4 regions of the Paenibacillus sp. FSL H8-0315 genome follow, and region 4 is predicted to be linked to each of the others. Evidence: predicted binding sites of a transcription regulator. Region 4 holds the regulator's gene; each other region holds the start of a gene.
The links. The regulator Rex, encoded in region 4, represses fermentation and respiration genes when NADH is low (regulators of the CRP and FNR family bind a similar motif). The targets are predictions, from matches to a motif close to TTGTGAAATATTTCACAA.

Region 1 (7,876 bases), 300 kb from region 4:
TATTCAAAATGACCATTTGAATCTGCTCAAGTCCCATACGCTCAACCCACTCGGAGGTTCTCTCCAAATAATTGCCGGTCTCACGGTAATATTGCATCACAGCGGAGCACACTTCGATCAACTCTTCATCGGTCTTTATTTTGCAGAAGGAGTCAGCGATCCGTGGCTTGATCCCACCGTTACCACCGATAAACACTTCCCAACCGCCATCATTACCGACGATGCCAATATCCTTCGTACAGGATTCCGCACAGTTACGCGGGCAGCCGTTGACAGCTATTTTAAACTTGGCAGGAAAATCAAGACGTTCATACTTACGTTCTATGAGCGCGCCCATTCCCAGCGAATCCTGTGTGCCGAAACGGCAGAACTGTGAACCCACACAAGTCTTAACGGTACGTAGCGACTTGGCATAACCATAACCTGATGGCATATCGAGCTCTTCCCATACTTTCGGCAGATCCTCTTTTTTCACCCCGATTAGATCCAGGCGTTGCCCACCCGTCACCTTCACAACTTTCACATCATATTTAAGGGAGACATCAGCGATTTTCTTCAAATCCTCCGGTGTCGTTACCCCGCCGTACATGCGTGGAATAACGGTATAGGTTCCGTCTTTCTGAATATTGGCTCCCATACGTTCATTAACAAAGCGTGATTCCTTCTCGTCTTGATGTGTATCCGGATTTATCATCCCCAGATAATAGTTAATCGCCGGACGGCATTTAGAGCAGCCTTCCTCTTGTTTCCAACCCAGTACATGCATAACCTCTTTAGTAGTACTAAGACCTTTAGCTGTAATCTCAGCAACAATCTCATCCCGGCTAAGCGTTGTGCAGCTACAAATTCCTTGCTTGGCAGACTGCTCAAAACTATCACCCAGGACAAATTGTAAAATTTGTTCTACAACCGGTTTACAACCTCCGCAAGAGCGCGTCGCTCCTGTACATGCTTTTATTTCGTCCACAGTAGTAAAACCATTTTCTAAGACCGCATCCACAATCGCTTTTTTCGTAACCCCGTTACAGCCACAAACGATTTCTTCGTCCGCCATCGCTTCTACGGACGTGCTCTTTTTGGCTCCACTTCCGCAGCAGCCCGTACCCATAACCTCTGTATAAATTTCATCGGTCATTACAGCGCCTTGTTTTACTAACTTTTGCAGGTTAGCCGACTCTGTCACATCCCCGAATAGGACTGCACCAACAATGACATTGTCTTTGAGCAGAATTTTCTTATAGGTTCGCTTCCATTCATCTTTGCTTGAGATTACAGTATGTTCAGGAGAATCCATAAACTCACCTGCAGAAAATACATCCACACCGGAAATTTTTAATTTGGTGGAGACAACAGAACCTTCATATGGATTTGTATCACTTCCGCAGAGATGTTTAGCTAGAACCATCCCCTGCTCAAAGAGCGGCGCTACTAATCCGTAACAAACTCCGCGATGTTCGGCACATTCGCCAATGGAATATACATTTTGCATAGAGGTCTGCAAATAATCGTCCACTACAATCCCACGATTAACGGCAATTCCGCTTTCTTTTGCCACAGTTATATTCGGTTTGATGCCTACAGCCATAACTACAAAATCAGCCGCAAGTGAAGTGCCATCACTAAATTGTAATCCACTTACTCTCTGTTCCCCGGTCAATTCTACTGTTTGTTTGCCCATGGCAAATTTCACGCCTTGACGCTCTAGCTCAGCTTGCAACATAGAAGAGGCATTACGATCCAGCTGGCGCTCCATTAGATCTTCCATCAGATGTACTACAGTAACGTCCATGCCAAGGTTCACAAGACCTTTTGCCGCTTCCAATCCAAGTAAACCCCCGCCGATTACCGCCGCTTTGTTGTATTGTTTAGCCGCAGCCAGCATCGCATCACAATCTGCAATATCCCGGAAACCCACTACGCCTTCCTTATCACAACCAGGTACAGGTAAAATAAATGAATTCGAACCCGTTGCAATAATCACTTTATCGTAAGAAACAGCCATACCGTTATCCGCAATTACTTGCTTGGAATGCTCGTCAATTCGTGTAACTGTTGTTGCTGTATGCAAGGTAATGTTGTTATCTTCATACCAATTCCAGTCGTTTAGGATGATATCGTTGATGGTTTTGCTGCCTTCGAGAACATAGGACAACATGATCCGATTATAATTGGGATGAGGTTCGCTTCCAAAGACCGTAATGTCATAAGCTCCACCTAGCTTCAATATTTGCTCTAGCGTACCTATGCCTGCCATACCGTTGCCGACTAATACTAATTTTTCTCTCTTCGCTGCCATGGTTAGGTGCCTCCTCATTCTTATCCGTTCTTGTTGAACTTTGCTTCAACTTCTCTTCTACATAATGGAATTATACATTTCAAAATTTAAGAGAGATTGTGATTACAGTCACATTAAATGTGAATGTTTTCACATAAAAATAAGACAACTTTATTAGGTTATAACTTCCAATTAAAAAAGCCAGATCACGGATTCTGAGCAACCGTAGATCTGGCATTTATGTACTTTTTTTTAACGTATAGCCAATAAAATCTCCAATTCATCCTGCACTCTAAGCTTCATGTCCATTCCATTCTCAAGCAGCTGCTTCCCATTCACCTTCATCTTCCAAACTTCATTGCTAAGAGGAGTATAATCACCAATGGATAACACCTTTTTGTTGTCTTCGGTCAACTGCACCACACTGCTGTTCTTCAACAAACCTCTCACTGTTAAATCTTCAGTAAATCCCATAACATATGAATGATTCAAATTCACTTGCTCACTTCCACCATTCACGGTCAACAACACAATTTGAAGGGGTTCCTCTTGTTCCTTAGACATCGCCGTAATTACTAATTTTGATTCATGCCCGACTGTTCGACCCCAATCCTCAGGTCCAATGGTCTCCCCATCCATTTGCAGCTCCCAATTCATTCCTGGACCGAGTGAAATATTATTCACCGTTAGAATGCTTGTGTTATCCTCAGAAAAGGTGGCCTTCCCACTACCTTTCAGTAGGTCAAAGATCGTTATCCCTTTTCTGTAGCTCTCGCTAAGCTGCTTGTCCAAAGGGTTGGTAAGCAAGTCATTTCCCGCAACGATAAGCGAAAGCGTAGGCCCGTCTGATCCTGCTAAGCCATTATTCCCTTCATTATTAACGTCAGCAAGAGTGGAACATCCACCTATTATGAATACGATGACTAATCCTAGTAACAACCTCCACATATATTTCGTGGGCATAGTGACACCACCTTGTCCCGCCTAATGACCACACAGCGTCTCAGGCTTGTAGTAAGTTATGCATACTGTCTATTTAAGAATAACGTAAATAAGCTTTGTTCTCAAATATAAAAAAAGTCCCCTAAGGGACTCTATGAAAACTCATTTTTTCTACTGGAATCTAGGGAACAATATATTATTCTCCAGATGAACATGTTCAAAAGTCATGCTCTCCAGCTCCTCTAGCCGGGCATAAGTCAAACGATAGGTTGTACAAGCATGAGCCGGTGGGGTGAAATCAGCTGTTATTTTGCGTATTTGTCTCAATAGTTCGCCTGCTGTGTCATGTTCACTCTCAAGTTCAATTAATGCCTCGCGAAGTATGGTCAGCCCTTCTTCACTTGGATTGGCATCATATGCTAATAATTTTGGAAACTCATCTTCCTCTTCTTTAGCTGTATGCTGAAGCAGATCTTCCTTAAGTGCATTAAACAAACTATATAACTCTTCTAAATGGGGGGAATCTCCGCCATGAACCCGGTATACCTTAGTTACATTTTGGCTAATCAGGGGCAGCTCTTCACGCAGGTAATGGTGATGTTTACTCACGATATGCTCGATTAACTCTGCAGAAGGTGCTGTGTTCCATGCGAGTTCTTCTTGAGGTACCGGATATTCCTCGAACAGCTTGTTGAGATCACTAATGATCATCTCTTGATCTAGTCCACGCTCTACAGCTGCTTCAGCAAGAGGTTTGGCGCCTCCACAGCAGAAATCAATCCGTTTGGACTTGAAATAATCCGCAGCTTTTGGGAATTGTAGCACAATATCTTTTACCAGGGCATCTGGAGTAAATCCAGGTTGCACCGATTGCTTATGCTGTAAATCCGAAATTCTATCATTAGGTTGTTTAGTTTCCATAATAGTTCCTCCTCGGGATATGTGATCAGGTTCTGAAAAAATCTTTTCTACCTGTTCACCTTAACCCTGAAAGGAGTTTTGACTTGTGATTGTACTCACGAAAATTGTATCTCTTTGTTGAACGAAAAAGGTCAATTATGGAGATAAATCCCCACAATTGACCTGTCCTTTGTTTACCACACGGGCATCAATAATGTTATTTGTCTTACATTTATCTATTTGGTCACACCAAATCTGTATCTTCTATTGAACATAAGCCTGCATATACGTTCGCTTACCCTTTGCGTCCTTCAAATAAGGTCCTAAGCCAGCAAAGCGGGAGTGATCCATATAAACACCAGTCATCCATCTGCCTTCTGTTAGGCCTCCGTTCCATTTGAGGACAAGGTCAGGGGCGGATATCCATTCCTGATATATCTTTATATTCTGATCTTTGTACTCTTTACAAGGCTTAGACTGCTCCAGAAGACGTAGATCATTAAGGTAAGTTGGCACGAAATAAGAGGATATCGTATGCAAATCATCTTCATCAAAAAAGGGCTCATCCCCTAAAAAGGGTTTGAATAATACGGTATTCTCGTACATGGACCAAATTAGGGCTTGTAGCACCATGCTTTGGCGAATGCCATTATGGAACTTATATTGTCGTTGATTACTCGCCACATTCACTTCTTGAAGAGGTTCCGTCGACTCCAGGCAATGCCGTTCACAGCCGATACATTTCCAGCCAGAAGGACTTTGAATCCATTTTTGAAAAATAGTCCCGCTATCATTGTTGCCTTTGTAGAGTGAAGAGATAATGCTGTAAGGCACGCCAATCCACGCATCCCATAAGGAATCTGGAAGATGGCTATGCAGCATGAACAACGTCTTGTCATAGATGAGCTGTACTTTGATAGAAGCGTTCTCCAGCTCAGCAACATCCTTTTTTCCATACGTTATTTCCCGGGAAAACAGGGTGGTCTTCATCTCCCTCGCCTCCTAATAGTTTTGCTATGCCTGTACTCCAGCTGAGTAGATTTGAGCAAAAACCAATATTGCAAGCGTTTCCATGCAAGGAACATACAACGTTTTTTCTATTATATTACAGATTTTTTCGATCTGTGCAAGGTTTTTATTTAAAAATTGAAAAGCCCTCCTCCGTTCTTCAGGAAAAAGGGCCACAACACGACTTTGATTTCTACTCTACCCAGCTCTCAGCCCAAGACTGAATCTGCTGCATAACAGGCTCCAGCGCACGGCCTTTGTCTGTTAGTTCATATTCAATACGCACAGGTGTTTCCGGGTATACATGTCTAACCAGAATACCCTCACCTTCCAAATCCTTCATCCGCTCGGACAGCATCTTATCGCTCATTGAAGGAATGAGGCCGGAAATATCTTTAAACCGCTTCGGTCCACTCATCAATGTCTGAATAATAAGTCCATTCCAACGTTTGCCTAAGAAAGAGAAGGCTGTCTCAAATCTGGGACACATCGAAATTTGATGTTCTTCCATTGTTCTCACCTCTCACTAGCGAAACTTACTATTAGTTAGTATATATAATATTAACACATTTCATCCCTGATGAACATCGTTTACTAAAAAAAGTTCATCTGACATTATCATTATATCCTCGTTGTCAATCCCCTGTATGTGCTTTAGATTCCCTTTTAGAGATCGCTTCTGTCACGATTTGCGCCAAGTCATCATTTCCGAATAAGGAGAGTACGCCCAGAACTGTGTCATCAGAAATATCCCCTGCTTCCTCCGCAGAAACCGTTAGGGCAAGCGCTTTTCGCAAGGCTTCATTCCCTTCTTGCTGTGGATAAGCCTGTAAATATAAACTGTGCGGGTCGAGTCCTTGATTCACGCACCACTGGGCGAATACAAGGATCATCATCTCTTCCTCACGCTTATAGCTTTCGATGATTTGTTCCTCCACTAATTTACGGTTGTCTTCCATATTTTACTCCTTTCTTAGAGACCTCATTCAGCAAGCTGAGCTGCCAATCTATGACTAGGCAGAACTGCTGAAGCAGCAATACTGCATAACTCTGGTGTATTTATATTGTTCAGGAAATGATCTACCACTCCACCAAAACCTCTTCTATCCAGCACCGTATCCCAGCTTCCAAAGCTCTGGGTCCGTGGCAAAGCATTTTTTTCATATAGGATGGCTTGGTCCAGATCTGCCACTTCCACCGAACGTCCATTACCGTGCAGCTCCAGCTTCTCCAAATCAACACCCGCCTCACGAACCATACTATACATCCCCACTGAGCCTTGCTCCCAACCCAGCATTCCAGATGCCTGCACAAGTCGCCCCTCTCCATTGGATTGAAGATTACTGCGAAGCAGCTCATACTGATCTCCACATAACCATAACAGCAGATCGAGCATATGAATCAAGTCGTCATGCACAGTCTCACGGCTGCTGCCTAACTGCAGCTTCGTGCGATGTTTAATCGCGTGGCAATGGCTAATGCCTCCGGCTTCCTCGAGCCAACTCTTGGCAGTGACATACATTGGGGCAAAACGCCGATTAAAGCCCACGCCTAGCAGCAGCCCTTTATTTTCTGCCAGCTCTGCCATCCTTCTGGATTCTTCCAGATCATAGGACAGCGGCTTATCTACATACACCGAAATCCCATGTTCGAGACATTTTGTTACTATATCATAATGGGTCGTCGTTGGGCTATGCACAAATACTGCATCCAGATCCCAAGACAACAGCTCGTCCAAATTTGTCGTACCTTTAGGAAAACGGTAGGCTTTAACAGCTTGCTCTACTGTTGTGGATGAGTGACTGAGAACCCCCACTACCTCAACTTGTCCATGCTGAGAGAGCAGTGGCAAATATACTTTGCGGGCGATATTGCCAATCCCGATGATGGCGACTCTTTTGCGTGCAGAAACGATCAATGATTTAACTCCCCTCTTTATAATTCAAGAATTTATCTCTCTCTTTGTTCTCTATAAATGCTATTATACCTGCTTGGCGTTCGCCGACAATGATCTTCACTTCAATATTTACTTTTTATCCCGTATGATGAGATGAATGAGTGGAAGAAAGGGTATATTAGCTATGAGAAAATGGTTCTCGATTATTCTTTATGTTTCGGGCACAATCCTTGCGTTTATCTACAGATATGACATCCTTAGCTGGATGAAAGAGGATCATAATCTTTTCGGCTCTATAGGGATCGCAACTTTACTGGCTCTCTTTCCAGTTGTACCGTACAAAGCGGTCATCGGATTTTTTGGTTATGCATACGGAAGTTTGGCAGGTGCTTTAATTTGCTGGGTAGCTACAACCCTTGCTGCCGCATTCCTTTTCGGCGTAGTGAAGTTCTTATTTCAAGATCAAGCGAGAGCTTATCTGACTTCTATTCCCCTACTCGAAAAATTCACAAAAGGCATAGAACGGCGGCCCTTTGCTTCTATTGTCTTAGCACGTCTCTTGCCGATTATCCCGCAGACAGCAGTTAACATCTATGCCGGAGCAGCCGGACTGCCCTTCTGGAGTTATCTTGCTGCCTCAGCTATTGGAAAAATCCCAGGCATCGCCTTGTATGCCTTCCTTGGGGATCAACTGTTCCAGAACCCAGGTAATGCGATTATAGCCATTATTGTTTATGCCATTGTGCTTATTATAGCCGGACTAAGCTTTCGTTACAGTTCACAGGAAGTAAAAAACACTAGGTAACAGAGAGCTTATTTGGCGGAAGCTGGCAGGCTGTGGTTATTTGCTTTAT
Region 2 (7,876 bases), 4.8 Mb from region 4:
CTGCGTGACTGAATCAAGTCTGTAAAAGCGCTCATAAGTATTCCTCCGTTGTGTATGTATTCGGTTGTAAAATATCAACACCTGATATTTGTAAATGAACTAACTAAATGTTACTAACTCAAAATAACACAGCTCAAAAAATTCGTCAATGATAAAATTTATTGAAGTTAATCTTGAACACCCTGTTGTCAAAAAATAGGACATAAATTAGGATATTAGGATATGTAGAAACACAGTGGATGAAAGGGTGGATAAATTGATTAATAGTAGAGAACAATTGATGATAGATTTGCAAAGAATCGAAGAGAATGACTACGAGCATAGAAGTGGAGAGGACATAAAGGATTATGTGAAGTTGATGCTTGAGCATATAGGAGATCCCGAGCCTGTACTGCGTGATGAATTGATTTATTCCACATTCTACAAATGGATTAATGAGAAACGTTGGTTTAATGATGCGGAGCTTCGTGAACTGCTGTGGATACTTCTTGACGAGCAGCATCTTTTTTATCACATTGGGAATAAAGAAGATCTGACGGTGTATACAAGAACATTTTCTGTATTGGTTGTTGCTCTTATTCTCCAGAGGCATAGGGAAATGGCTATATTGGATAGCTCTGAATTTATAAAGGTGAAGCAGGGTTTGATTCGTTATTATGAGGAAGAACGGGACTTAAGAGGTTATATGGAAAAAGAAGGCTGGGCACACGCAGCAGCCCATGGCGCAGACGCCTTGGATGAGCTGGTTTTATGCTCGGAGAGTGATGCCGAGGTGCGGGAAGAGGTTCTGGCAGTTATTCAAAAGATGCTTTATAACGATCAATACATATTCAGGGAGGAAGAAGATGAAAGGATTGCTACTATTATAGTTACAATCATCGATCATCATTTACTTTTACAGCAGTCTATAACCGATTGGATTCTCAACTTGGCGCAATGTGGCAGTTGGCCTAGAAGCCACAGCCAGTACGTTAATCGAATAAATACAAAGAACTTCCTGCGTTCTCTTTATTTCAGGTTACTTCTAACAGAGAAGAATATGGACATTGTGGATGTTTTATTGAAAACTGAGAAGAATTTGAATGAATTTGTACATTAATTCACTCAAACGGTTTTAATTAACACTAGTAATTTAAATAATTTATTATAATGTAATAAAAATCACAAATTTTTATGGAAATTCAAAAACTTTGTGACATTTATAACTTGATAAGTGCTATAATAGAAATATGGCGTTAAAAGTTCTTATGTTTTTTATTACTATTAAGCAGCAAAGCTTATTGCAGAGGAGATTTGGATATGTCAGAATCAATCACTCAAACACAACCTGAACAAGAATCACCAAAAGTAGCTGTTAGCAAGGAACAAATGGATGTTCTAGAACAGCTCTTGAAACCAGAAGTTCAGGAATCATTAACAGTCTTGGTGGAACAGTTGCCAAAATTAACTGAGCTTGTTGGCGTGCTTACAAAGTCCTATGACTTTGTGCAAACTGTCGCAGCGGATGATGTCTTGAAAAGTGATACGGTAAGTGCAATTAAAGAACTTGCTGAACCTGTAGTGCATTCCGCGAAGAATATGGCAGCTACAGTGATCGAAGCAAAAGATCGTGCGAATGAAAGTAACGAAGTTATTGGTCTTTTTGGTCTTATGAAGTTGTTGAAAGATCCACAAGCGCAAAAGCTTTTCCGTTTCGTAAATGCATACCTTCAAGTTGCTGGAGAACGCAGTAAGCAGAAATAATCATTTTCATATCTTATACGTAAGGGACGGAGGAAACATCATGTCTAAACATATTGTCATTCTAGGAGCAGGTTATGGTGGTCTACTAAGCGCCTTAACCGTACGCAAATATCTCAAAAAAGATGAAGCTAAAATTACTGTAGTTAATCAGTATCCTACACACCAAATCATTACAGAATTGCATCGTCTTGCAGCAGGTAGTGTTGCAGAGGGTGCTGTAGCTATGCCTCTAACTAAGCTTTTCGCAGGGAAAGATATTGACCTGAAAATCGCGAAGGTTAATTCATTTTCTGTGGAGAACAAACAAATTGTTCTTTCTGATGGTGTGACACTTACTTATGATGCGCTTGTTGTAGGTCTTGGCAGCACTACAGCTTATTTTGGCATTCCAGGGCTTGAACAATACAGTATGGTATTGAAATCAGCTGCAGATGCTAACAAAATTCATCAACATATTGAAGATCGTATTCGTGAATATGCGAAATCGAAAAATGAAGCAGATGCAAACATCCTGATCGGTGGCGGCGGCTTAACAGGTGTTGAGCTTGTTGGTGAAATCGCGGATGTATTGCCTACACTTACTAAAAAATATGGCGTTGATCCTAAAGAAATTAAGCTAATGCTCGTTGAAGCAGGTCCTAAAATCCTTCCAGTATTGCCAGATGCATTAATCGAACGTGCTGTAGCAAGCTTGGAAAAACGTGGTGTTCAATTCCTGACAGGTCTTCCTGTTACGAATGTAGAAGGCAATGCGATTGACTTGAAAGACGGTCAAAAAATTATTGCTAACACATTTGTATGGACTGGTGGCGTACAAGGAAATCCACTCATCGGCGAATCCGGTCTTGAAGTTAACCGCGGTCGTGCAACGGTGAATGAATTCTTGCAATCCACTTCCCACAAAGATGTATTCGTTGCTGGTGACAGCGCGGTGGTCTTTGCAGAAGATGGACGTCCTTACCCTCCAACTGCTCAAATCGCTTGGCAAATGGGTGAATTGATCGGATACAATCTGTATGCCTTCTTGAAAAATAAATCGTTTGAAAGCTTTAGCCCAATCAACTCTGGTACACTTGCTAGCTTAGGCCGTAAAGACGGTGTTGCCATCGTTGGTGCAAGTTCTACTCCGTTAAAGGGCTTGCCTGCAACTCTGATGAAGGAAGCAAGTAATATCCGTTACTTGTCCCACATTAAAGGATTGTTCAGCCTAGCTTACTAATATAGCTTAACCCTAAACCCTGCTCAAATCTGAGCGGGGTTTTTGTTATTGTTTTTTTAGTGAAATGTTTGCATTATTGATGTTTCACAGTAGGCTGTATTCATTGTATTTGATATAATAGATTGGGTTATATTAACAGAGGTAGTTAGAGGAGGATTTCATTTATGATATTCCAACAAAACGATGTCATTCTGTTTCAAGGGGACAGCATAACAGACTGGGGGCGTAATCATGAAGATGCTTCATCACTTGGAGTAGGTTATGCAATGATGGTCGCCGCTCGACTGGGGCATTTATATCCAGAGAAGAATCTTACTTTTTTTAACCGTGGTATTGGTGGCAACCGTATTGTTGATTTACAGGGACGGTGGGATAAGGATTGCCTGGATTTGAAGCCGACGTGGGTGTCCATTTATATTGGAATTAACGACACTTGGCGGCGTTTTGATTCTGGTGAAGAAACCACTCCCGAGCAGTTTGAAGCTTCATATCGGGACCTGATCGAACGCACTCGGAAATCTTTGAATGCTAAATTAGTGCTTATAGAGCCTTTTGTTTTGCCTGTACCGGAAGATCGTAGAACTTGGCGTCAGGATCTTGATCCTAAAATTCATATTGTCCGCGAGCTGGCACGTGATTATGGGGCGCCGCTGGTTCCGCTAGATGGACTTTTTGCAGCGGCTTCCGTAAAAGCAGAACCGGCTTACTGGGCATATGATGGAGTACATCCTACTCCTGCAGGTCATGCACTTATTGCGGATGCTTGGCTCAAAACGATGGGAGCAATCTAATCAATTGCCCTTTTAAGACTAGAACCACGCTTTAATAAGCAGGTTGTAGTCTTTTTTTAATCGCGTGTTCATAAAGTCGTTTTTATATATTTATAGACACTGTTATAATTGGAATATGCTTATGTATTGGAGGCGATTCGCATTAGGCGGTTAATATGGATAGCACCTTTGTTATTGGTCGTAGTGTTAAGCGGATGTAAAAGTGATTTGGGCTTTATCAATGCCAGATGGATCGAAGGCGTGTCGTTGACACCCGTGGCAACGAGTGATCAGAAACAAGCGGATCGTCCTTTGCACTCAGAGAGCTTAACGCTAAAGGATTCTGTTTTGATCAAGACGCTTGCGGAGGCTATGAACAAGAGTAAGAAATTTTCTGATGATCTGGATTGGGGTCCGGAATTTGAAATGAAGCTTGTTTATGGGGACGGCTATTCGGAAGATTATTACATAGCGCTTGGAGATCAACTTGGACATGAAGGGATGTTTACTACAGCAGAGAACAGCAGTCAGGGCTATACAATTCCTGTAAAAAACTCTGACCAGTTAAGAAAGCTCATTTATGGAACAATCGATACGGAGAACATTGAACAGGCAGACCCTGTGGAGACTTCTGTCGAGGTAACAGATCCAGTAACCCTATCACATAATGAACTGTCTCCGGTCACAGGCAGAGCGGGATTTTTAAATCTGCAACTGCTAGAGGGGACATATAGCGAAGATTGGACTACACCGAGTCCGTTAGCGGGAAGAAACTGGAGTGGCCGATTTAGGCTAGTAGTGACTGATGAGCATGGAAAAACACTGAGTAGCTATCCGTTAAATGATCAATTTGCCCAGACCTTTAATGATTTTTTCCAGCTTCAGTTTGAGGATTATAATGGAGATGGTGATCCCGATTTTACGATCGGACAATATGGAACGAGTGACGGTTATTTCTACAAGCTTTTTACACTCAGAAGAAATAACGTGATAGAAGAACTGCCTATTAAACCTGAAAATCAGCTGTTTATCAGCAGTCCTGAGCGGTATTCCATAAAACTGGATAAAGTTGATGAGCATAGCTTCAAGAGAAGTTACTACGATAACGCAGCAGGCAAACAAGTGGAAGATACTTTTCAGTGGGTAGGGAGTGCATTTCAGAGGCTGGACAAATGATTAATTCATGAAGTGAGAGGAATGTGTGTTGGATGACAAGTGATACGGTACAAGATTTAGAAGGGTTAAAAGCTATTGGAAAAGTGGTGGGCCACACCATCGCCGAGATGAAAAAGAAAGTAACCCCTGGGATGACGACTGCGGAGTTAGATCTTATTGGAGCTGAGATTCTGGAAAGCTTCGGAGCATCCTCAGCCCCGAAGATAACTTATAATTTCCCGGGCAGCACCTGCATCAGTGTGAACGAAGAGGTTGCTCATGGTATTCCGGGTCCGAGAGTGATTAATGCTGGCGATTTGATCAACATTGATGTCTCTGCTGAGCTGAATGGGTATTATGGGGATGCTGGCGTTTCTTTTCAACTGCCGCCCTATAACGATGATATTCTGCGTTTATGCCGGAGTACAGAGGAAACCATGATGAGTGTGATCAATCATCTGCGGGCAGGAATGAAGGTTAACGAGATCGGCAGAATGATGGAACTTGAAGCTCGCAAACGCGGTTATAGAGTGGTGCGTAATCTGTGCAGCCATGGAATTGGCAAATCACTGCATGAGAAGCCTTTTGAAATTCTACCCTTCTATAATCCAAGAGTGACCACGGTGCTAAAGGAAGGACAAGTAATTACAATAGAGCCCTTCCTCTCGACTGGAGCGGACTATGTGGAGCAGCAATCGGATGGCTGGACGCTAAGTGTTGTAGATAACGGTCGGGTAGCACAGTTTGAACATACGATTATCGTGACTAAAGGTGAGCCTGTTATTCTGACTAAGGCATAAAGAGTAGTGTGCGAACAGACCTTATTATTAATAGGTTGTGCCCCGCATATGCGATGCAAGGAATTGTTCGAATCTGAAGATAACTATCGGAGGGACCAGAGATGGCTGAGCAAAAGATGATTGAAGTGCCGTTTCAGCAATGGGTAAACGATAAGGAGCTGTGGGTACAGCTTAATGATTTGATGATGCAGGAGAGTAAACTCCCAGGACCACGAGTGAATTTGGAGCTCTCAGACCATTTTGCCAAACAATTCGCTCATCCTAATCTAACAGATACAGGCTGGGAGCTGCTCGTCTCTTGGACTGACATTACTGAAGCTGAAGCTGGGGTGAATGATCCCCGTGAGTTTCTGCCGTTTTGTGCAGTTAGGGCGTTGGGTGCTTATTACAGTTACGCTGGAGAAGAACAGCAAGTAGTGATTCAAAACAGCATTAAGACAGCTATGAATGATTCGCGATGGAGGGTGCGTGAAGCGTCTGCTATGGCGCTGCAAATTATAGGGGAGGATGATTTCACCCTGCTCAGGCAGCTGATTGACATGTGGGAGAAAGGTGCGAACAGGCTTGAACAGCGGGCTTTTGTAGCAGCATTAGCGCATCCTCCTCTTTTAAAAAAGAAAGAAAATACGCTATATTGTCTTCAGTTGGCTGCCCGAATCATGGAGAGTATAGATGGTGGGGGAGCGCAACATGAGGACGCTGAGCATTTTCGCGTATTATCTAAGGGACTTGAATACAGCTTGAGTGTATTTGTGGCGAATGAGCCTGAAGAAGGCTTTGTTATGCTGGAGAGATTTGCAAAGAGCCGAGATGCCCGAATCCTTAAGATTGTGAAGAGTAATCTTGGCAAATCGCGTCTGAGTAAAAAATATGCTGCCCAGGTGGCTGAGATCCTAAAGGAATTCGATAACATAGGAAAAAACACTTAGGATACGAGTGCCATTTGGCAGTTGTATTTAATCATTTTTTTTGTTTTTACTTATATTAGAATTAACAATTAAAGAAACAAAGAGAATTAATATAATCAAAGAAAACCACTCTATGGATTGTTCGAATATTAAACTGTACATTATATTAATAAATTCAAAGACAGCTATTATTATTAAAAATATGTCCCAACGATCTTTTTTCATTAAAATGCACCAACCTATCTATATGGAGAATATTGATAGATTATAAGTTGTTCATATCCTCAAAAGTTTGACAAATGCATGAAATGTAACTATTATAGTTGCATCTGAAGGATGTTTTGCAGCAAGGCAGAAGGAGAGATTTCCATGAATATTAGCACCCGATTTGCGGTAGCCATTCATATATTAACGTTGATTGACAGCAATAAAGAAGGCAAAAGCACGTCGGAGTGGATAGCTGGTAGCGTAAACACAAACCCTGTAGTTATCCGTCGGCTTACGAGTATGCTGCAAAAAGCAGGACTAGTAAATGCACGCCCCGGAGTCGCAGGCGCTTCGCTTACACGTAGCGCATCCGAGATTACGCTGCTGCAGATTTATAAGGCAGTTAATGCGGTGGAAGAGGACTCGTTGTTTTCTGTACATGAGCATCCTAATCCAGATTGTCCTGTTGGCAAGAATATAGCCAGTGCAATTGTACCTGTGTTCTCACTCGCCCAAAAAGCAATGGAGAATGTTCTCCAGGAGGTTACATTGGAACAGATTGTGAATGAAATGCCAGAACTATGATTCCTCCATATCACAGCTTAGAAGTAAGGCCAGAACATGTGAAAACGTGATTCTGGTCTTTTTTGGCTTAATTAGGTTTATGGTCAAAGAAGGGAAGTAAGAGAGAATATAGAATCTGTATTTAGAAGCCGGATTAAAGATAATATACATACATACATTGAGGGAGAGCTAAAGAATGTTAAAGAAATTACTGCCTATACTACTAATTATAGTAATGATTACCGGATGTAATGAATCAAAGGATACCACTAAATACGAGGATACTAATTTTGGAATCACCTTTAACTATCCGGATGATTGGGTTGTAACTGAGAAGTATGGAGCGCCATTATGGTTGATAGTCTCTACGACTGATTATAAACCTGCTGAGGGACTTAAAGGTCCGGGAGTAATGCTCTTTGGATTTAAGCCTAAGGACATGGAGCTTGTCAACAAATGGCTCGAGGATGCCCAAACGAATTACAACAACGGGGCGGAGCTGACAAAAAG
Region 3 (7,876 bases), 170 kb from region 4:
TCCTGTTTACCATCGTAATAACGCACACCATTGCTGCCCTCGGTTATAAATAACTTATTGGGATATTTGCGTAAAGCTTCAGCAGTACTCATCTCAGGAAATAATATTGCACATTCATGTTCATTGGGAGTTAAATAGGTGGCATTGTTTATAATCGTTTCACTGATAGGCCGAGCAGGTGCTGGGTTAAGCAACATAGGCACATTGAATTTATAGCAAATCTCACTTACATAAGACACCGTCTCTTCCGGGATTTCTTGTTGGATTAATACCATGTCAGAGCCTTTAATATTCTCAAGTGCCCGTTCAACCAATGCAGGAGTAACTAAATCATTGGCTCCTTTTACAACGATAATGCTGTTATCGCCTTCCGCTAAAATGATGTGAGCTGTCCCACTTTCGACATGTGTAACCGGTTCCACATTGGCGGTAAAAACGCGATTCTTTTTCAGATTATCCATGATAGCGGTACCATAGAAATCATCACCTACACAACCAACCATCGTAACTTCTGCTCCTAGACGGGCAGCAGCGACGGCTTGGTTCGCACCCTTACCGCCCGGAACGGTGGAGAATTGTTCTCCAAGCACAGTCTCACCCGCGTGAGGCCGCTTATTCGAAGTCACTACTAAATCCATTGAACAGCTGCCAATTACACATATCTTAGCCATATTCATCAACCTTTCTCATGTTGTCATCTATTCTTTACTTCTTGTAGTTTCCCGCTCCACAAAGCTAACGGGTAGTTGAATAATCTTCTCTTCCACCTTATCTTGCTCAATTAGCTTAATAAGTAAACCCGCTGCTTCTCTACCCATATCATGTGCCGGCTGGCGAATGGTGGATAAAGCAGGTGACAACAAGCTGCTGAGCGGGATATCATCAAATCCGATGATTTGCAGATCCTGCGGCACTCTTTTACCTAAACGATGTGCTTCATGAATGACTGCCGTCGCCACAATATCATTACTGGCAATTACGCCATCCGTATCTATATATTTATCAAATAACTCCACAGCCCATTGTTCTGCTACTGTATGGGAGAAGGATGAAGTTTCGATCACATTATAGCTGATTCCCATTTCATTAAGTACTTCAATCGCCCCAAGAAATCGATCTTGTGCAGGTTTGATATGCGCCGGTCCTTGTATCACTGTAATTTTTTTGCTTCCCCGTGCGATAATCTCCTGTGCTGCAAGACGTCCGCCCTTTGTGCCATCTGCGTATACGGAAGGGCTATCATTAGAAGTACGGTCCAGAAATACAACCGGAATCTTCAAGTTAGAATAAACGTCACTCTCAGGGAAATTGGTTGACGATATCATGCCAATGACATTGTTTTGGATAAAGGTTTGAATATAATCCATCTCTTTGTCCTCGTTCTCATCACTATTGCCAAAGATGATCCGATAACCTTGCTCCTGCATCCGATCCTCTATCCCCCGCGCTAACTGCGGGAAGAAGGGGTTAGTAATATCAGGCAAGAGCAGCCCAATTAATTTAGATTTCCGCTTGTACAATGATCTTGCAACCTCATTAGGGGTATAATTCATTTCTTTGATCGCTGCCTCAACCTTTTTGCGAGTATCGATATTCACATATCCAGATTCATTTATAACCCGTGAGACTGTTGCTACCGAAACTCCAGCTATTTTTGCGACATCTTTGATCGTCATCATTCTTTCATTCATCCCCCAATGTGTAACCGGTTACATGTATTACATAAATTAGATTATCACATAACCTTTTCATTTACAAATCTTTTTTTCGAACATAAAGCTAACAAAAGATACCAACTATATATCGATATCTTTTGTTATTTGAATTTATTTATCTGCAAAGCGATTTAATAATTTTATTGTATTGAAGTGCATACCTTCATGGTAAAGTGTGAAATTTATGAATTCACCGATTGAATTTAGGGTTAATCCACTTCCTGTTGTAAGAGGGGTTACTTGCTCACTTAAGCGATTGTGAAAAGCTTCCTGGATCCGTTTAGGTTGCTCCGTAAGCATCTCAAGTAAAACTTCAAGCGTTGGCGGTTCCTCATTCCACTCGGCTGGTTTAGTCCCTTTCGCAAATAAGCGTTCAAAGCTTGCCGGCAATTGCATAAGCTCCCTAGCAGAATGAAAGGCAAACTTCTCTTGCACCAAATAAATATGTCCCAAATTCCATCGGATATTGTTATTAAACCCTTCTGGAATGCTATTCAAAGTTCCCTCAGATAGTCCCTCGACAGCACGCACAGTAACACTACGCACAAACTTAATTTGTTTGAATACAATTTGATCCATTAGGACCCCTCCTAATTTTTATCCATAGTTTACCATAAGATTATCTTTAATTTCCTAATATTATTTTATACTTAATTGTTTCATAACGAGCGTAATAAACGACTGCATATAACTTTCTTGAAGTTCCTTCTTTCTGTAGCCCATCCATATCGAATGCTTGGAGACTACATTTTTTTCTACTGCTATTTTAGCTAATGTTCCCTGATCAAGATAAGGTTTCGCCAACAAAGCAGATACATAACTAATTCCATAACCGGCAATGACAGCTTGAATAACTTCATTCACTCCATTAAATTGAAGCCCAATCGTTGGCTGCTGTACACTTCTTTCTTCACACAACCGGACAAGCCGCTCTCTGGCTGCACTGCCCTCTTCCCTCATAATAAATGCTTCAGACATCACTTCTTCAAAACTAACCTGCTGATTGGCAATAGGGTGATGGGAAGAAACCACGAATATATACTCGTCCCTATATAACTCCCGATGTTCGAACACTCCTGTATTATGCGAAGGAAACTCCATATCACTGTAAATCGCCACGTCTGCTTCAAAATTATTTAATTTTCCCATGACACCATGAGAATTAGTAGTAGTGATCTGAATGTTAACTTCCGGAAAAGATTGTTTGAATAATGACGCCCACCGGGGAATGAGGATGCTTGTCGCTAAATAATTACCTGCAATCCGCAGATTCCCCTCAGGAAATTTGTGATAGTCTTCGATGATTTGCTGGACTTGATCACCCATGGCAAAAAACTTCTCAAGAGGTTCGATTAACCTTTTTCCTAAAGGGGTGAGCACCATCCTCTTTCCTTTAATTTCAAATAATAAAATATGATTCTCCCGTTCAAACTTACGGATTTGCGCTGATATAGCGGGTTGACTGATATGCAAACGTTCAGAGGCTTTGGTCACACTACCTGTGATCGCAACGTAATAAAACAATTTTAATACATGATAGTTCATCGTGATCTCTTCCTCACTTCATAAAATAATATCAGTATTCGCCGCTTATCCTCAGCCATTTTACTATAACTATACATTATGGATGTTAACTATTATATATTGTTTATTTATATTTATTTATCTTATACTTACAACTATTCATAAGGGAGGTCACGTTAATGACAAAGACAGTATTATACTTAACCCGCCACGGGCAAACAGAATGGAATTTACAAAAACGAATGCAAGGGCATCAAAATTCTGCGCTTACAGCCTTGGGCGAACAGCAGGCGGAATGGTTAAGAGATCGTTTGGAAGTAGAAAACTTAGGCGCAATTTATTCTAGTACTAGTCCAAGAGCATTGCATACTGCGCAGATTTTACGGGGAAAGCGGAGTTTACCTATTCATCAGCAAGTTTCTTTAATGGAAATTAACATGGGGAGCTGGGAAGGAATGAATACGGATCAGATACAACTAGAATCCCCTTTACAATATTTCCATTTTTTCACCAGACCCGATCTATATATTCCTCTAACCTCAGGTGAAACTTACAAGCAGCTTGAACAAAGAGTAGTGCCGACAATGGAGCGCATCATAAACGATAACGTAGGGCTAGAAGTGCTCATCGTCACGCATCGGATGACTTTAAAAGTTATTATGGCTTATTTTCTCAATAAATCATTGCAGGAAATTGGGGAGTTACCGGATATTCTCTCTACAGCATTATGTAAAGTAACCCTAACTGATAACAATACAACCATTGATCTGTATGGAGATACTTCACATTATCAATGACTATGGGTCAAAAAATAAAAAGGTAACTCCGATTAACGGGGCTACCTTTATAGGGTTCAACATTAAATATCCACACTTTTGATTATAAAACTGCGGACCTTCATCCATTTGCCTGAAATGAATTCATCAATCGTTTTCGTCTTTGGTCTAACGCAAAAGCGATGTTTTTCCCCTTTATCAAAGCCCACAGCTTCAAAAATTAGGCTATCCCCTATTTGCTCCTTGAAGAACACCTGCTTTAATCCCAACCTATTTAACATTTCAAGCTTTACGCTCTCAATATATGTGCGCGAATACTCCTTAGACATATGTGTTCCTCCTAGTAGTGGTAGTAATATTATAAGTCAATATGAAGAAAATCAACAATAGTTCATATATTCATCCACAAAAAACAACCAGGCAGCGATTCTCCGTTGGAGGTTCACTGCCTGGTGTTTTGGGTCTGCGGTGGTTTGCTTGAGTAGGTTACGAGCTAAGCTTAATCATTTGTAGCTTTCGGATACCCACTCCGTTGTAACGCACTATCTTGGTGAAATTTGTAAGATAACTGCATTCTATACACTTATTCCATATCCACAAGGGCTAATTCTAACTTTAAGTGTATTCTATACAATTAAAAACTAGAGAAGTAGCCTGTAGAGTATTAAATCAAGAAAAATTGATGTACTAAATACAGCTATTTTTATTGGCTGGGCGTTTTGAGCATTTTAGTTGTACAAAATACAGTTAAAACCATCTACTGTACACTTCAATACTCCATTACCTGTTACTTCAAAGCTTCCGTCGGCTCTCATATGGTAACTAGATGGGGTGTAGTCCATTATGAGTTTGCCCATTCATACTGATTCCTTTTTCCTGAACCTATCCGAATAATTCTATCTATTTAGTCCTTCAACTTCTACATCTAACTAATCGAAAACATCACTAACTTATTTAACTTCAGTTGCCCCAGTCACTTTACCTTCAATCCCTGCAGTTGCTTTCACATCTTCGTTTGCGAAGTAAAGATTTCCATCAATAGTCGAGGTTTCATGCAGATTAAATCCGTTCGCTTCTACATAAACATCACCTTTAATGGTTCCGCCTTGAACTCGTAAATTTTCACTTTGTACAGTTAACTTAGGTACAGTGAGTGTGTAATTGGCAGTAACTTTGTGATCAGCGTCTTGGGCATAAAGAGCAATCTTACGGTAGATGTCGCCGTCTGCGGCCCCTTTATCATGGAATTCGCCTTCAACAACAACATCTTGGGCAATCGTCACATCATTTAGAATGGCAATAATCCAATTTCCATCTTTACTTACAGCCTTGGTAAACGCATCTGCTTGATTTACGATTGAAGCTGTAGTAACTGCATCCGTTTGCTCTGTAGTTGGAGCCGTAGTAGCCGCCGAATTAGTCGCATTATTATTATTCGCACCACAACCAGACAAGACTGCAACCGAGACGCCTGCTACTAACATCATTTTAAATAACTTCATTTGAAATCCCCCTTGTTTTTGATTATAAATTAATTATATATTAAAATTTTTAATAAACAGGTGAAAATTTTCACAATATTGTGTCGTTATCTGAAGCGGTTTCACAAAGATCACTCCTTTCCATCCGGAATCGTATCCATAAGTAACACCTCATCTCGCTGCCCGTTTTAAGTTCATAGATCTTAATACTTATTTACCCAAATTTTAAGAAAGGTCACAAAGGTGATTAATTCCACACAAAAAGGACACTCCCAACAACTGCGGAAGTATCCTCATAATCTTTATTACTATAAATCTTTAGATTAGATATCCTCTTGAAAAAGATATGGAACCATCATACTCTACACTTACTTTTTTAATGTTAGGTTTATGCAAAACATCAGCATAAAAATAATACAGCGGAGGGATGACCATTGGGTCAATGAGCATTTTTTCAGCTTTTGCATAAAGCTTGTTTCGTATAATTTAGCTTAAGACGATTATCAAGCAGATCTTCCCAGAGTTGAATCTCAAGGGCTACATTCTTCCATTTCTAGCAACTTAGCAGGGTCATCTAACTGCTCACTCCCCCCCATTGACGCTTTAGAATCAGAATGTTAATCTTTAGAAAATATCACAAGGATAAGGGAGCTATTTACTGGTGAAAAAGACAACCATGAAGGACATCGCACTTCGTGCCAATGTCTCCGTCGCAACAGTGAGCTATGTTCTGAATCGTGTCGGCAACCAAACCATTCCTGAGAAAACGCGCCAGCAGATTCTTCAGCTTGCCGAGGAACTGCATTACATACCGAATCTGGCAGCACGTTCACTTGCGAATCAGAAAACAAGATTGGTCGGTGTGCTTGTTAACACATCAGCCCATACCCCACACTGGAAGCTCCATGCCCAGTTCTCATTTATACATGCCTTGGAACAACGGTTAACAAATGCTGGTTACCATACGCTGCTATATTCACTTGATGTTGACCAGCCTTCTTTGGATATTATCGTAGAAAGAAAGCTGGAGGCTGTATTTCTGATCGATGTGCGCGAGGAAGCCTTTTATTCGATCTCCAAGCATTTTGTAGAAGGAATTCCTTTGATTCTGATCGACAGCATGATAGAAGATAAACTCTTTAAGCAAGTCTTTTTCAACTATCGAGCAGCTCTGCAAAAGGTAAAACCACAGGACCTTTCACAGGTATGTTTAATTATGGAGAGCTTCAATAACTCTTTCCTCACCCGCTTTATTCAGGACAGTCTTCCATTACCTGAAGAAGCGATATTCACCGTTGTCAATTTGGAGGAATTAAATACATTCTTACAGGAGGGGGGCTATAAAGAGGCCATTGTCATTAATGAGTTTATTGGAAGTTACGTTGAAAAAAACGGGAGGTTCGAACAACTCTCTGTTCTTTGCACCTGCAATTGTCCGGAAATATTAGGAGATGACGTTCATAAATTCATTTTCACAGGGGATAAAGCGGCTACTGCATTTGAACTCATGGACAAATTATTGCATCATTCTGACTACTCCGCACAAGAAAATAATTGTTATTTTGTAGAATAATTTTTTTGGCTATTCACTTAAGCGTTTAAGTTGAAAGGAGCATAACTTATGCCTGGTCCTGTATTAGTGAAACAAGTTCCCCCTGCTGTTCAAGCTCATCCCTCTCTTTGGGGAAATCGGAGATTCCTGCTGCTACTCAGTTCGTACTCCATTTCCTTGTTCGGTAACACTTTTCATAGTATTGCTTTAAGTTTATGGGTACTGCAAACGACCGGCAGCGCCAAAATGATTGCCATCATCACGATAATCAATTTATTGCTTAGTTCTTTGCTCGGATCGATAGGGGGAACTTTTGCGGATAGGGTCAACCGTCGAACCCTCATGCTGATCACAGATCTGATAAGTTGCGGACTCGTAGTGACGCTAGCTTTAGCCATTTCCCTGCCCTCTACTTCGTTCATTATCGTCGCCATACTGACGGGTCTTACGACCATTTCAGCTTTATTCCAGTCTCCGGCATACCAAGCTTCTATCACTACTGTTGTTGGTAAAGAACATCTACAAAAAGCGGTAGGAATGTTGAACTTGTCTGAAAACATCTGCCGGACTATTGGTTACTCCGCCGGTGGGATTTTCGTAGCGAGTTTTGGAGCAGCCGACGCTATTTTATTTGATGGAGCTACATTCTTCCTCTCCTTTCTGCTCGTGTTAGCGGTCCGTTCCCTTCCTTTGCCAACTCAATTAAATAACGTGCCCAAGAAAGAACGGAAATTCACACAGGATTTGATCGATGGAATTCACTATATTTGGAGGTACCCTTTTGCACGCGCCGTTATGATTATGCTTCCTACCTTAACCTTATTTTTT
Region 4 (7,876 bases):
TGCTGGATCAAGATCACCACTGCGAGTACCCATCATCAAACCTTCCAGAGGAGTCATACCCATGGAAGTATCCACAGACACTCCATCTTGAACTGCAGTTACACTACCTCCGTTACCGATATGACAAGTAATGATCTTCAGATCTTCCAACGGACGCTCCAAGTACTCCGCAGCAGCTTTGCTTACGAAGTCGTGTGATGTACCGTGTGCGCCATAACGACGAACTTTATATTTATTGTACAGTACTCTAGGAATCGCGTACATATAAGCTTTTTCAGGCATTGTTTGATGGAATGCAGTATCGAATACAACAACCTGCGGTACACCCGGCATATTTACTTCAGAAGCCGTAATCCCCATCATTGCTGCTGGGTTATGCAGGGGTGCAAGGTCAAACAACTGACGAATTTTAGTCTTGGCATCAGCGTCCACAAGTGCGGAAGCTTTGAAGAATTCACCACCATGTACTACACGGTGACCCACAGCATTGATTTCTTTAATGGATTCAATAACGCCATGCTCTTTATCCGTTAGGCAAGCTAGAACTTTACGAATCGCTGTGTTATGCTCCAAAATTTCACTTACTTCTGTTACTTCAGCTTTACCAGTAGGTTTATGGTTCAGAATGGAGGAATCCATCCCGATACGTTCCACCAAACCTTTAGCCAAAACGGATTCATCAGCCATATTGTACAATTGATATTTTAAAGAAGAACTACCGGAGTTAATTACTAGAATATTCATATACGGTCACCATCCTTGTCGTACTGGAAGAAGCCTTCGCCTGATTTCATACCTAATTGTCCTGCACGCACCATCTTCTTAAGGATCGTGGAAGGACGATATTTCAGCTCACCATATTCACGGAACATATTTTCGAGTGCAGCAAGAACCGAATCCAGACCAAATCTGTCAGCCATTTCAAGCGGTCCATATTGGAATTGATAACCAATACGCATAGCATCGTCAATATCCTGTGCGGAGGCAACGCCCTCTTGCAGTACATGCATAGCTTCGTTGATAAACAAGCAAATGAGGCGTGATGTTACAAATCCTGGGGATTCATAAATCATTACACCTTTTTTCTCAACAATTTCATCAACAAAGGATTTTGTATCTTCAAAAGTAGCATCTGAAGTTTTCAGACCGCGTACAATTTCAACAAGATCCACTTTAGCTACAGGGTATATGAAATGCATTCCGATCACGCGTTCCGGATACATTGTAGAACTTGCAAGTTCAGTCAAGCTAAGTGTTGACGTATTGCTGGCAAGAATAATGTGGTTTGGACATACTTGATCCAGTTGATTCAATATTTTTTTCTTTTCTTCCAAATCCTCAACGATTGTTTCGATAACCATGTCACAAGAGCTCAGCTCTGCGAAATGTGTCACTTTTTGAATGCGGCTAAGAATCAGCTTCTTCTCAGCTTGAGTGATCGCCCATTTCTCCAGTTGCTTATCTAGACTTGTCTCGATCATTTCGTAGGAGTAGTCCAGTTTCTCAGGGGTTTTCTCCACCAGCAATACATCCAGGCCCTTGGCTGCCAGCATTTCGGCAATCCCTTGTCCCATTGTGCCACCGCCGATGACACCAATTTTCTTGAAATTCATAAAAAAGTCTCCATCCTTTCAGGTATCTATACTTTTGTATTGTACCTTGTCTGTCGCAAAAATTTATAAAGCCCGACATATAATGATATCTTAGCATGCCTGAAAAGTAAAAAAAAATAACCAGCATAAATATTTATGCTGGTAAACGCACGCTGTCACGAAATTGACATCGAAATTGCTCTCCAGAGAGCACTTCTTCCTTCATTAAAATGTCAAGGGAGTAATCAAATACATTTCGTTGCTTTTCAAGGTGGTCGTGAGTACGTACCATCAACTCGTCCAATATTTTACTGTTTTCCTTCATAAGCTCTTCAGTGGTAACCATTTCCAGCTTGGCAATACCCAACGAAGTCAATCCGGATTTCATCATGGTTTCGACAATATTCAGGGCCTGATCAAAATCGCCACGTGAACCTGTGCTTCGTCCGCCATAATACATCTCTTCTGCAGCCGCTCCACCAAGTGCGATCATAATCTGATCTTCGAGATAATCTTTGGTGTACAGATACTGCTCTTGCTGAGGATTGTGACGTACATAACCAAGGGCTTGCCCCCGCGGAGTCAGCGTAACCTGACTGACACTTCCCGGACGAAGCAGTTCTGCCATAATGGCATGTCCCAATTCGTGGATCGCCACACGTTTTTTCTCTTCGTGGTTAGTTTCTCTGTCCGTTTTTTCCCCCATCATAACCTTGTCAATCGCCATCGACAGATGCCGCTGCTCAACCTCTGTCAATTCCTCACGCATCATATAAATTGCTGCCTCATTCATAACACTTTCGAGCTGAGCACCGGAAAAACCATAGGCTTCTTCGGAAATTTTGTCGAGGTTCACATTGGCATGAAGCGGCTTATTTTTGGCATGCAATTCGAGAATCGATCTGCGGCCTTTTTTATCAGGCATGTCCACTTGAATATGACGGTCAAACCGGCCAGGACGCAGCAATGCTGAATCAAGCATTTCTTTACGGTTAGTGGCTGCTACCAGTAGAATGCGTGGTGTTTCGTTGTTATAGATCCCGTCCATCTCAGTCAACAGCTGATTCAAGGTCTGATCATATTCTCGCTGCTGTCCGCCCTCACGCTTACCGCCAATTACGTCAATTTCATCTATGAAAATAATAGCGCTTTGCTTGTTTTCCTTAAGGGCGCGGGTACGGGCATCCTTAAACAAATCGCGGATACGGCCGGCACCGACACCTACGTACATTTCTACAAACTCACTGCCTGATGCTGCCACAAATACAGAGTTCGTATAATGTGCTGCTGCTCTAGCCATAAGGGTCTTACCTGTTCCTGGAGGGCCTGTAAGCAGAATCCCTTTCAAAGGCCGAATCCCGAATTTGCTGATTTCCTCATGCCGGATCAAAAAATCCAACGCTTCACGAAGCTCCTGCTTTGCATTGTCTTGCCCGCCAATTTCTTCAAAAGTGAGCTTTGAAGGTCCATCCTTCTTGCGTTTCTTCCCGGCACCTGCATTTACCGCAAGTCCGCCTCTTAAATGAGCAATGATAAGTAAAGCCGTGAGCATCCCAGCAGCAATTACAATCGGGAATATATTAATGCCTAGAAAAGCCATAAAAATAAACAAGACAGGAACAAATCCAATTAGAATTTCTTTAAGGTATTTAGGCATTATTCCATACCCCCAATGTCGCAGGTTTACGCGGCAAAATAATAAATTTGCTTTCTTTTCCATTACTCAAGCTTACATAGACATTATTGTCGTCAATTTCTGTTGAGGCTATCACATTTTTATATTGCGGATATTGCGCTTTGAGTCCATCAAGTTCTGTGGGTATAAGTGTATATTTACGGCTCTCCATGGCTTCAGCTACAGAGAACATCGCTTTATCCCAGTATTCATCCAGCAGTTCACTGGAGTTCTGTTCTACATCAAGTTTCAGTGTACGTCCATCAATCATCGATTTTCCTTCTTTGGAGACGTACTGAACCAGTTCACGTAATTTCGTGCCTGGCTGGAGATCAAGTTTCAAAGTGACCTCATTGCGGTTAATACTGATATGAGAATTATTGACGCCCTCATATTGAGATACAATCTTCTGAAGTGGTTCCTGCATTGCAAACTGACGATACAAAAAGAAGCCACCAAACAATAGAGTAGCCGACAGTAGAGACGTTATCAGCACAGGTACAAGACGTAATTTCAAGAAACGTCCTCCTCTCAAAGATGACAAAATATAAAGCTCATTATAATAATCTATAGCTATTTGAGAGCTCATCAGAGAGACTGAAGTCTCTTATTGCTGTTCTAATTACAAGTAGTAGTATATCACAGGTGTATATACTAATTTCAAAATAAATGTGAATATATTTAAAATTTAATTTTTTAAAAATTTCCATCAATACCAAATATATTCCTCACTTTCGACAAAACCGACCTTGATTTTTAATCAATCGGCCTATTTTTGTATGTGAATTTAAGAGAATATTCGGTGATAACCACCCATTCAGTATATCACTTAGTATATCACTTTTGTACATCAAATAAATGTAAACAAGCGAACTTATAATAAGTTCGCTTGTTTACTATGCCACCCTTAATTTCCTTATGTTCGGCTTAACTTTTAGGTAAACTGTAACCTTCACCCATTCGGGACCCATCCGAAAACCGATAAAATTGATAATAATACCGACCGCTCTGTTTATAAAAAAGCTGCCAAGCATACTCTCCGTTATATACTCCCGGCAGCAAGCGTTCAATCGTTATGTCCGGAAGATCAGCTTTGATAATGCCGCGTATTTGGGCTTCCGAGGTTCCTTTACTTAGTTCCTCAGCAAACACTGCGTCGTCGCCTTCAGCAAATTTTCCATCTACCGTAAAGCGGACCCAGACCATAAGAGCAGTCCCGGCTTCATTTTTTCCTGTTAAAACCCAGTACACTGCATTTTCATCCCAAACCGATTTTTGTGCTTTAGTTACCTCTGTTAGACCCGCTCTGGTTTTGGCAACATCCTTAGCGATATCACGCTCGTTCCATTGATCTTTCATAATATAGGCATAGAACTGGATAAGTCCAAACCCCAGGAGCAGAATCAGAACTGACCCCAGGAGGATCCATTTTTTCCTTTTCTTCAAGGTACAGCTCCCTTTCTAGTAATATATCTTTTTTGATTATATAACACACCCGCGTGTTTATCCAAAATTTCATAATTTTCTAGCTTTCCCAGTCTTAAAAATGCACAAAAGGCCGCAACTTTTGCTAAAAGCAAAAAGTCGCAGCCTATTATTTATTCGTTATTCTCCAGACTTAACGCTTCAATAAACCTTCGAAGGCTTCTTGCGCTTTACGCCGGATAGCTTCCTCATCCAGGGTTAAGCATTGTCCATGCTTGATGACCTGTTTACCATTCACCCACACATGCTCAACATCCTTAGCGCTAGCAGAGTAAACTGCATGAGACAACAGATCTGTGTGTGGCAGCAAATGCGGCTGATCGATATCAATAGCAATGAAATCAGCTTTCATCCCTACAGCAAGTCTGCCTACATTATTTAAAAAGATGGACTGTGCGCCATATTCTGTAGCCATACGCAGAGCCTCTGGAGCTGGAACAGCCGTTGGATCACCGCTGACACCCTTATGAATGAGAGCTGCAAGCCGCATCTCTTCAAACATATCCAAGTTATTGTTGCTTGCCGCGCCATCCGTGCCAAGAGACACCTTCACACCAGCTTTTAGAAGATCAGTAACCCGAGCCACTCCGCTAGCCAGCTTCAAATTACTGCCCGGATTATGAGATACACCCACATTATGGCGAGCCAAGATCTCAATCTCTTCATCATTTAAATGAACACCATGTGCAACTATCGAGGGACGTGTGAACATTCCAAGCTTCTCTAAGTGAGCTACAGGACGCAACCCGTAATCCGCCACATTTTGTTCCACTTCACGTTTCGTTTCGGACATATGCGTATGCATCGGTAAATCCAGATCATGCGCTGCCTGCACGAACTTAACCAGGAAGTCCGGAGGGCAAGTATAAGGGGCATGTGGCGAGATCATAGTAGTAATTCTACCGTCAGCCTTTCCATGCCAGTTACGGGCAAAAGAAATCGCTTCCGCAAGCTTGTGATTCTGTACATCCTCTGGACATAACCCGATCACACCACGCATCAATACGGAACGGATACCTGATAACTCAGCTACCTCGGCTACTCGGTCCATATGATCATACATATCGAGGAAGGTCGTAGTTCCACCCTTCAGCATTTCCAATACAGATAAGGAGGTTCCCCAGTATACATCATCACCGGTGAACTTTTCCTCCATCGGCCACATCTTCTCCTGAAGCCACACTTGTAGCGCTAAATCATCTCCATATCCACGCAGCAAAGACATCGCCGCATGACCATGTGTGTTTACAAGTCCAGGCATGAACAGCAGACGGCTGCCATCAACCACTTGCACTCCAGCTTCCATCTGAGGCTCTTCTTTTCCTATGTAAGTGATTAAATCATCTTCAATAGTCATATATCCACTCAGAACCGGCTCATCCGTTCCCGGAGTCAGAAAATACCCGCCCTTAATTATCGTTTTATTGTTGTTCATGTTCGCTTTCTTCCTTTCCATCCCGCAAGTAATAAGCAAGACTTTGCAGATCAGTTGTAAAATCAGCTGCATGCACCCGGATATTCGGTGGTGTCTTCAGAATCACAGGGGCAAAGTTCAAAATCGCTTCAATCCCAGAAGAAATGAGAATATCTGCTACATTTTGAGCTTCTGAATCAGGTACGGTAATAATGGCAATGCGAATACCTTGCTCACGAATCGTGCTGCCTAGTTCATCCATCGGTTGCACAGTAAGGGAGTTGATCTTACGTCCAACCTTAGGAGCGTACGAATCAAATATAGCCGTGATTTTCATAGTATCTTTAAGATATGCATTGTAATTAGACAAGGCATGTCCGAGATTACCTGCTCCAACTAAAGCTACATTAAGCTGTTGATCCAGCTTTAGGATATGACGGATTTTCTCAATAAGATACGTTACATCGTAGCCGATACCTTTTCTGCCGAAGTCACCAAAATATGCTAAATCCTTACGAATCTGTGCGGGATTAAGATCAAGCTTTTGTCCAAGTTCCTGAGAGGAAACTGTTAATATTTCGCGATTCTGGAGATCATTCAAAAAACGCAAGTACACAGGTAGTCTGCGAACAACGGCTTCTGATATTTTATCCGATTTCATATTTTTCCTCCTAAAAATAATAATGTTCTTGTGTAAATCCATATTCAAACGTCTACCTCTCCTTACTAAGGGCGGTACTGTAACAGACCGCCCTTAAGGATAAGGAGGAGCTAAAGCTAAACTGAAGACGAGCGTTTTAAGAAGCGCCGCCATCCTCTAGCCATTCCGCTATGCGAGGGACCATTTGATCAGTAAGCATATGCTCCATTTTGGGACCAGGCAATGAATAAAGGAAATACTTTCCGTAATGAGATTCAATAACCCTTGTATCATAAACAATAACTATTCCGCGATCCTGCGCCGTGCGAACCAGTCTTCCGAATCCCTGCTTAAAACGAATAACCGCTTGAGGAACAGATAATTTCATGAACGGATTCTTCTTCTGGGCCTGCAATAACTCCGACTTCGCTTCCGCCAACGGGTGATTCGGCGGTTGAAACGGAAGTCTCACGATGGCCAGGCAAGTCAGTGCTTCACCTGGAATATCTACACCTTCCCAGAAGCTGCTCGTCCCCAGCAGAACGGATGCTGCACTGTCCTGAAAGCGGCGGATCAGCTTACTCCGGCTGCCACCTTCCACGCCTTGACCAAGCACCGTAATCTCTTGTGAGGCCAAAGCCTCTTTAAGCGGATCATATACCTGACGCAGCATTTTATAAGAAGTAAACAGAACCAGCATCCGCCCACGTGTTGTTTTAGCAGCTTCCGATAATGACTGTACGAGTGTATCGACAAATCGAGCATCGCCCACACTGCCCTTCACACTAGGAAAATCACGCGGTATAACTAACAGTGCCTGCTCACGATACTTAAAGGGAGATGGAAGGAGTGAGGTCATTAGACGTCCCTCTTCCGCAGCTTCGTTAAGTCCGAGATTATCAATCATAAATTGAAAAGATTTATCTACAGACAGCGTCGCCGAGGTAAGCACGATGCTTTTTTTCTTATCGAAGAACAACTCTTTAAGCTGGCTGCTAACATCCACAGGGACGGCATACAGCTGTAGTGATTTGCTGCGGTAATTTCCATTTGCCTCCAGCCAATATACT

Region 1: a site for Rex is predicted at 2,414-2,431, ahead of nirB (nitrite reductase large subunit NirB). Genes of this name have one in related genera too.
Region 2: a site for Rex is predicted at 1,150-1,167, ahead of MHB56_RS25750 (DUF1641 domain-containing protein). Genes of this name have one in related genera too.
Region 3: a site for Rex is predicted at 5,576-5,593, ahead of MHB56_RS04060 (polymer-forming cytoskeletal protein). Genes of this name have one in related genera too.

What each region holds. Positions count from the first base shown of each region.
Region 1 covers NZ_JBBOTA010000001.1:1,406,917-1,414,792, forward strand. Annotated here, with positions in the region: gene nirB (nitrite reductase large subunit NirB) at 1-2,296, opposite strand, end outside; gene MHB56_RS06130 (hypothetical protein) at 2,528-3,238, opposite strand; gene ric (iron-sulfur cluster repair di-iron protein) at 3,389-4,084, opposite strand; gene MHB56_RS06140 (hypothetical protein) at 4,382-5,107, opposite strand; gene MHB56_RS06145 (winged helix-turn-helix transcriptional regulator) at 5,319-5,636, opposite strand; gene MHB56_RS06150 (hypothetical protein) at 5,761-6,084, opposite strand; gene MHB56_RS06155 (Gfo/Idh/MocA family protein) at 6,108-7,040, opposite strand; gene MHB56_RS06160 (TVP38/TMEM64 family protein) at 7,207-7,827, shown strand.
Region 2 covers NZ_JBBOTA010000001.1:5,947,513-5,955,388, forward strand. Annotated here, with positions in the region: gene MHB56_RS25740 (nitroreductase family protein) at 1-35, opposite strand, end outside; gene MHB56_RS25745 (DUF2785 domain-containing protein) at 257-1,099, shown strand; gene MHB56_RS25750 (DUF1641 domain-containing protein) at 1,300-1,743, shown strand; gene MHB56_RS25755 (NAD(P)/FAD-dependent oxidoreductase) at 1,784-2,962, shown strand; gene MHB56_RS25760 (SGNH/GDSL hydrolase family protein) at 3,127-3,753, shown strand; gene MHB56_RS25765 (hypothetical protein) at 3,922-4,908, shown strand; gene map (type I methionyl aminopeptidase) at 4,941-5,687, shown strand; gene MHB56_RS25775 (hypothetical protein) at 5,789-6,616, shown strand; gene MHB56_RS25780 (Rrf2 family transcriptional regulator) at 6,965-7,387, shown strand; gene MHB56_RS25785 (hypothetical protein) at 7,563-7,876, shown strand, end outside.
Region 3 covers NZ_JBBOTA010000001.1:935,540-943,415, forward strand. Annotated here, with positions in the region: gene rbsK (ribokinase) at 1-671, opposite strand, end outside; gene MHB56_RS04035 (LacI family DNA-binding transcriptional regulator) at 699-1,679, opposite strand; gene MHB56_RS04040 (DinB family protein) at 1,827-2,294, opposite strand; gene MHB56_RS04045 (LysR family transcriptional regulator) at 2,355-3,260, opposite strand; gene MHB56_RS04050 (histidine phosphatase family protein) at 3,419-4,036, shown strand; gene MHB56_RS04055 (hypothetical protein) at 4,099-4,344, opposite strand; gene MHB56_RS04060 (polymer-forming cytoskeletal protein) at 4,966-5,517, opposite strand; gene MHB56_RS04065 (LacI family DNA-binding transcriptional regulator) at 6,158-7,069, shown strand; gene MHB56_RS04070 (MFS transporter) at 7,118-7,876, shown strand, end outside.
Region 4 covers NZ_JBBOTA010000001.1:1,109,575-1,117,450, forward strand. Annotated here, with positions in the region: gene MHB56_RS04770 (acetate/propionate family kinase) at 1-744, opposite strand, end outside; gene MHB56_RS04775 (3-hydroxyacyl-CoA dehydrogenase family protein) at 741-1,613, opposite strand; gene MHB56_RS04780 (AAA family ATPase) at 1,747-3,249, opposite strand; gene MHB56_RS04785 (hypothetical protein) at 3,242-3,784, opposite strand; gene MHB56_RS04790 (cell wall elongation regulator TseB-like domain-containing protein) at 4,195-4,713, opposite strand; gene MHB56_RS04795 (amidohydrolase) at 4,886-6,187, opposite strand; gene MHB56_RS04800 (redox-sensing transcriptional repressor Rex) at 6,174-6,827, opposite strand; gene dinG (ATP-dependent DNA helicase DinG) at 6,964-7,876, opposite strand, start outside.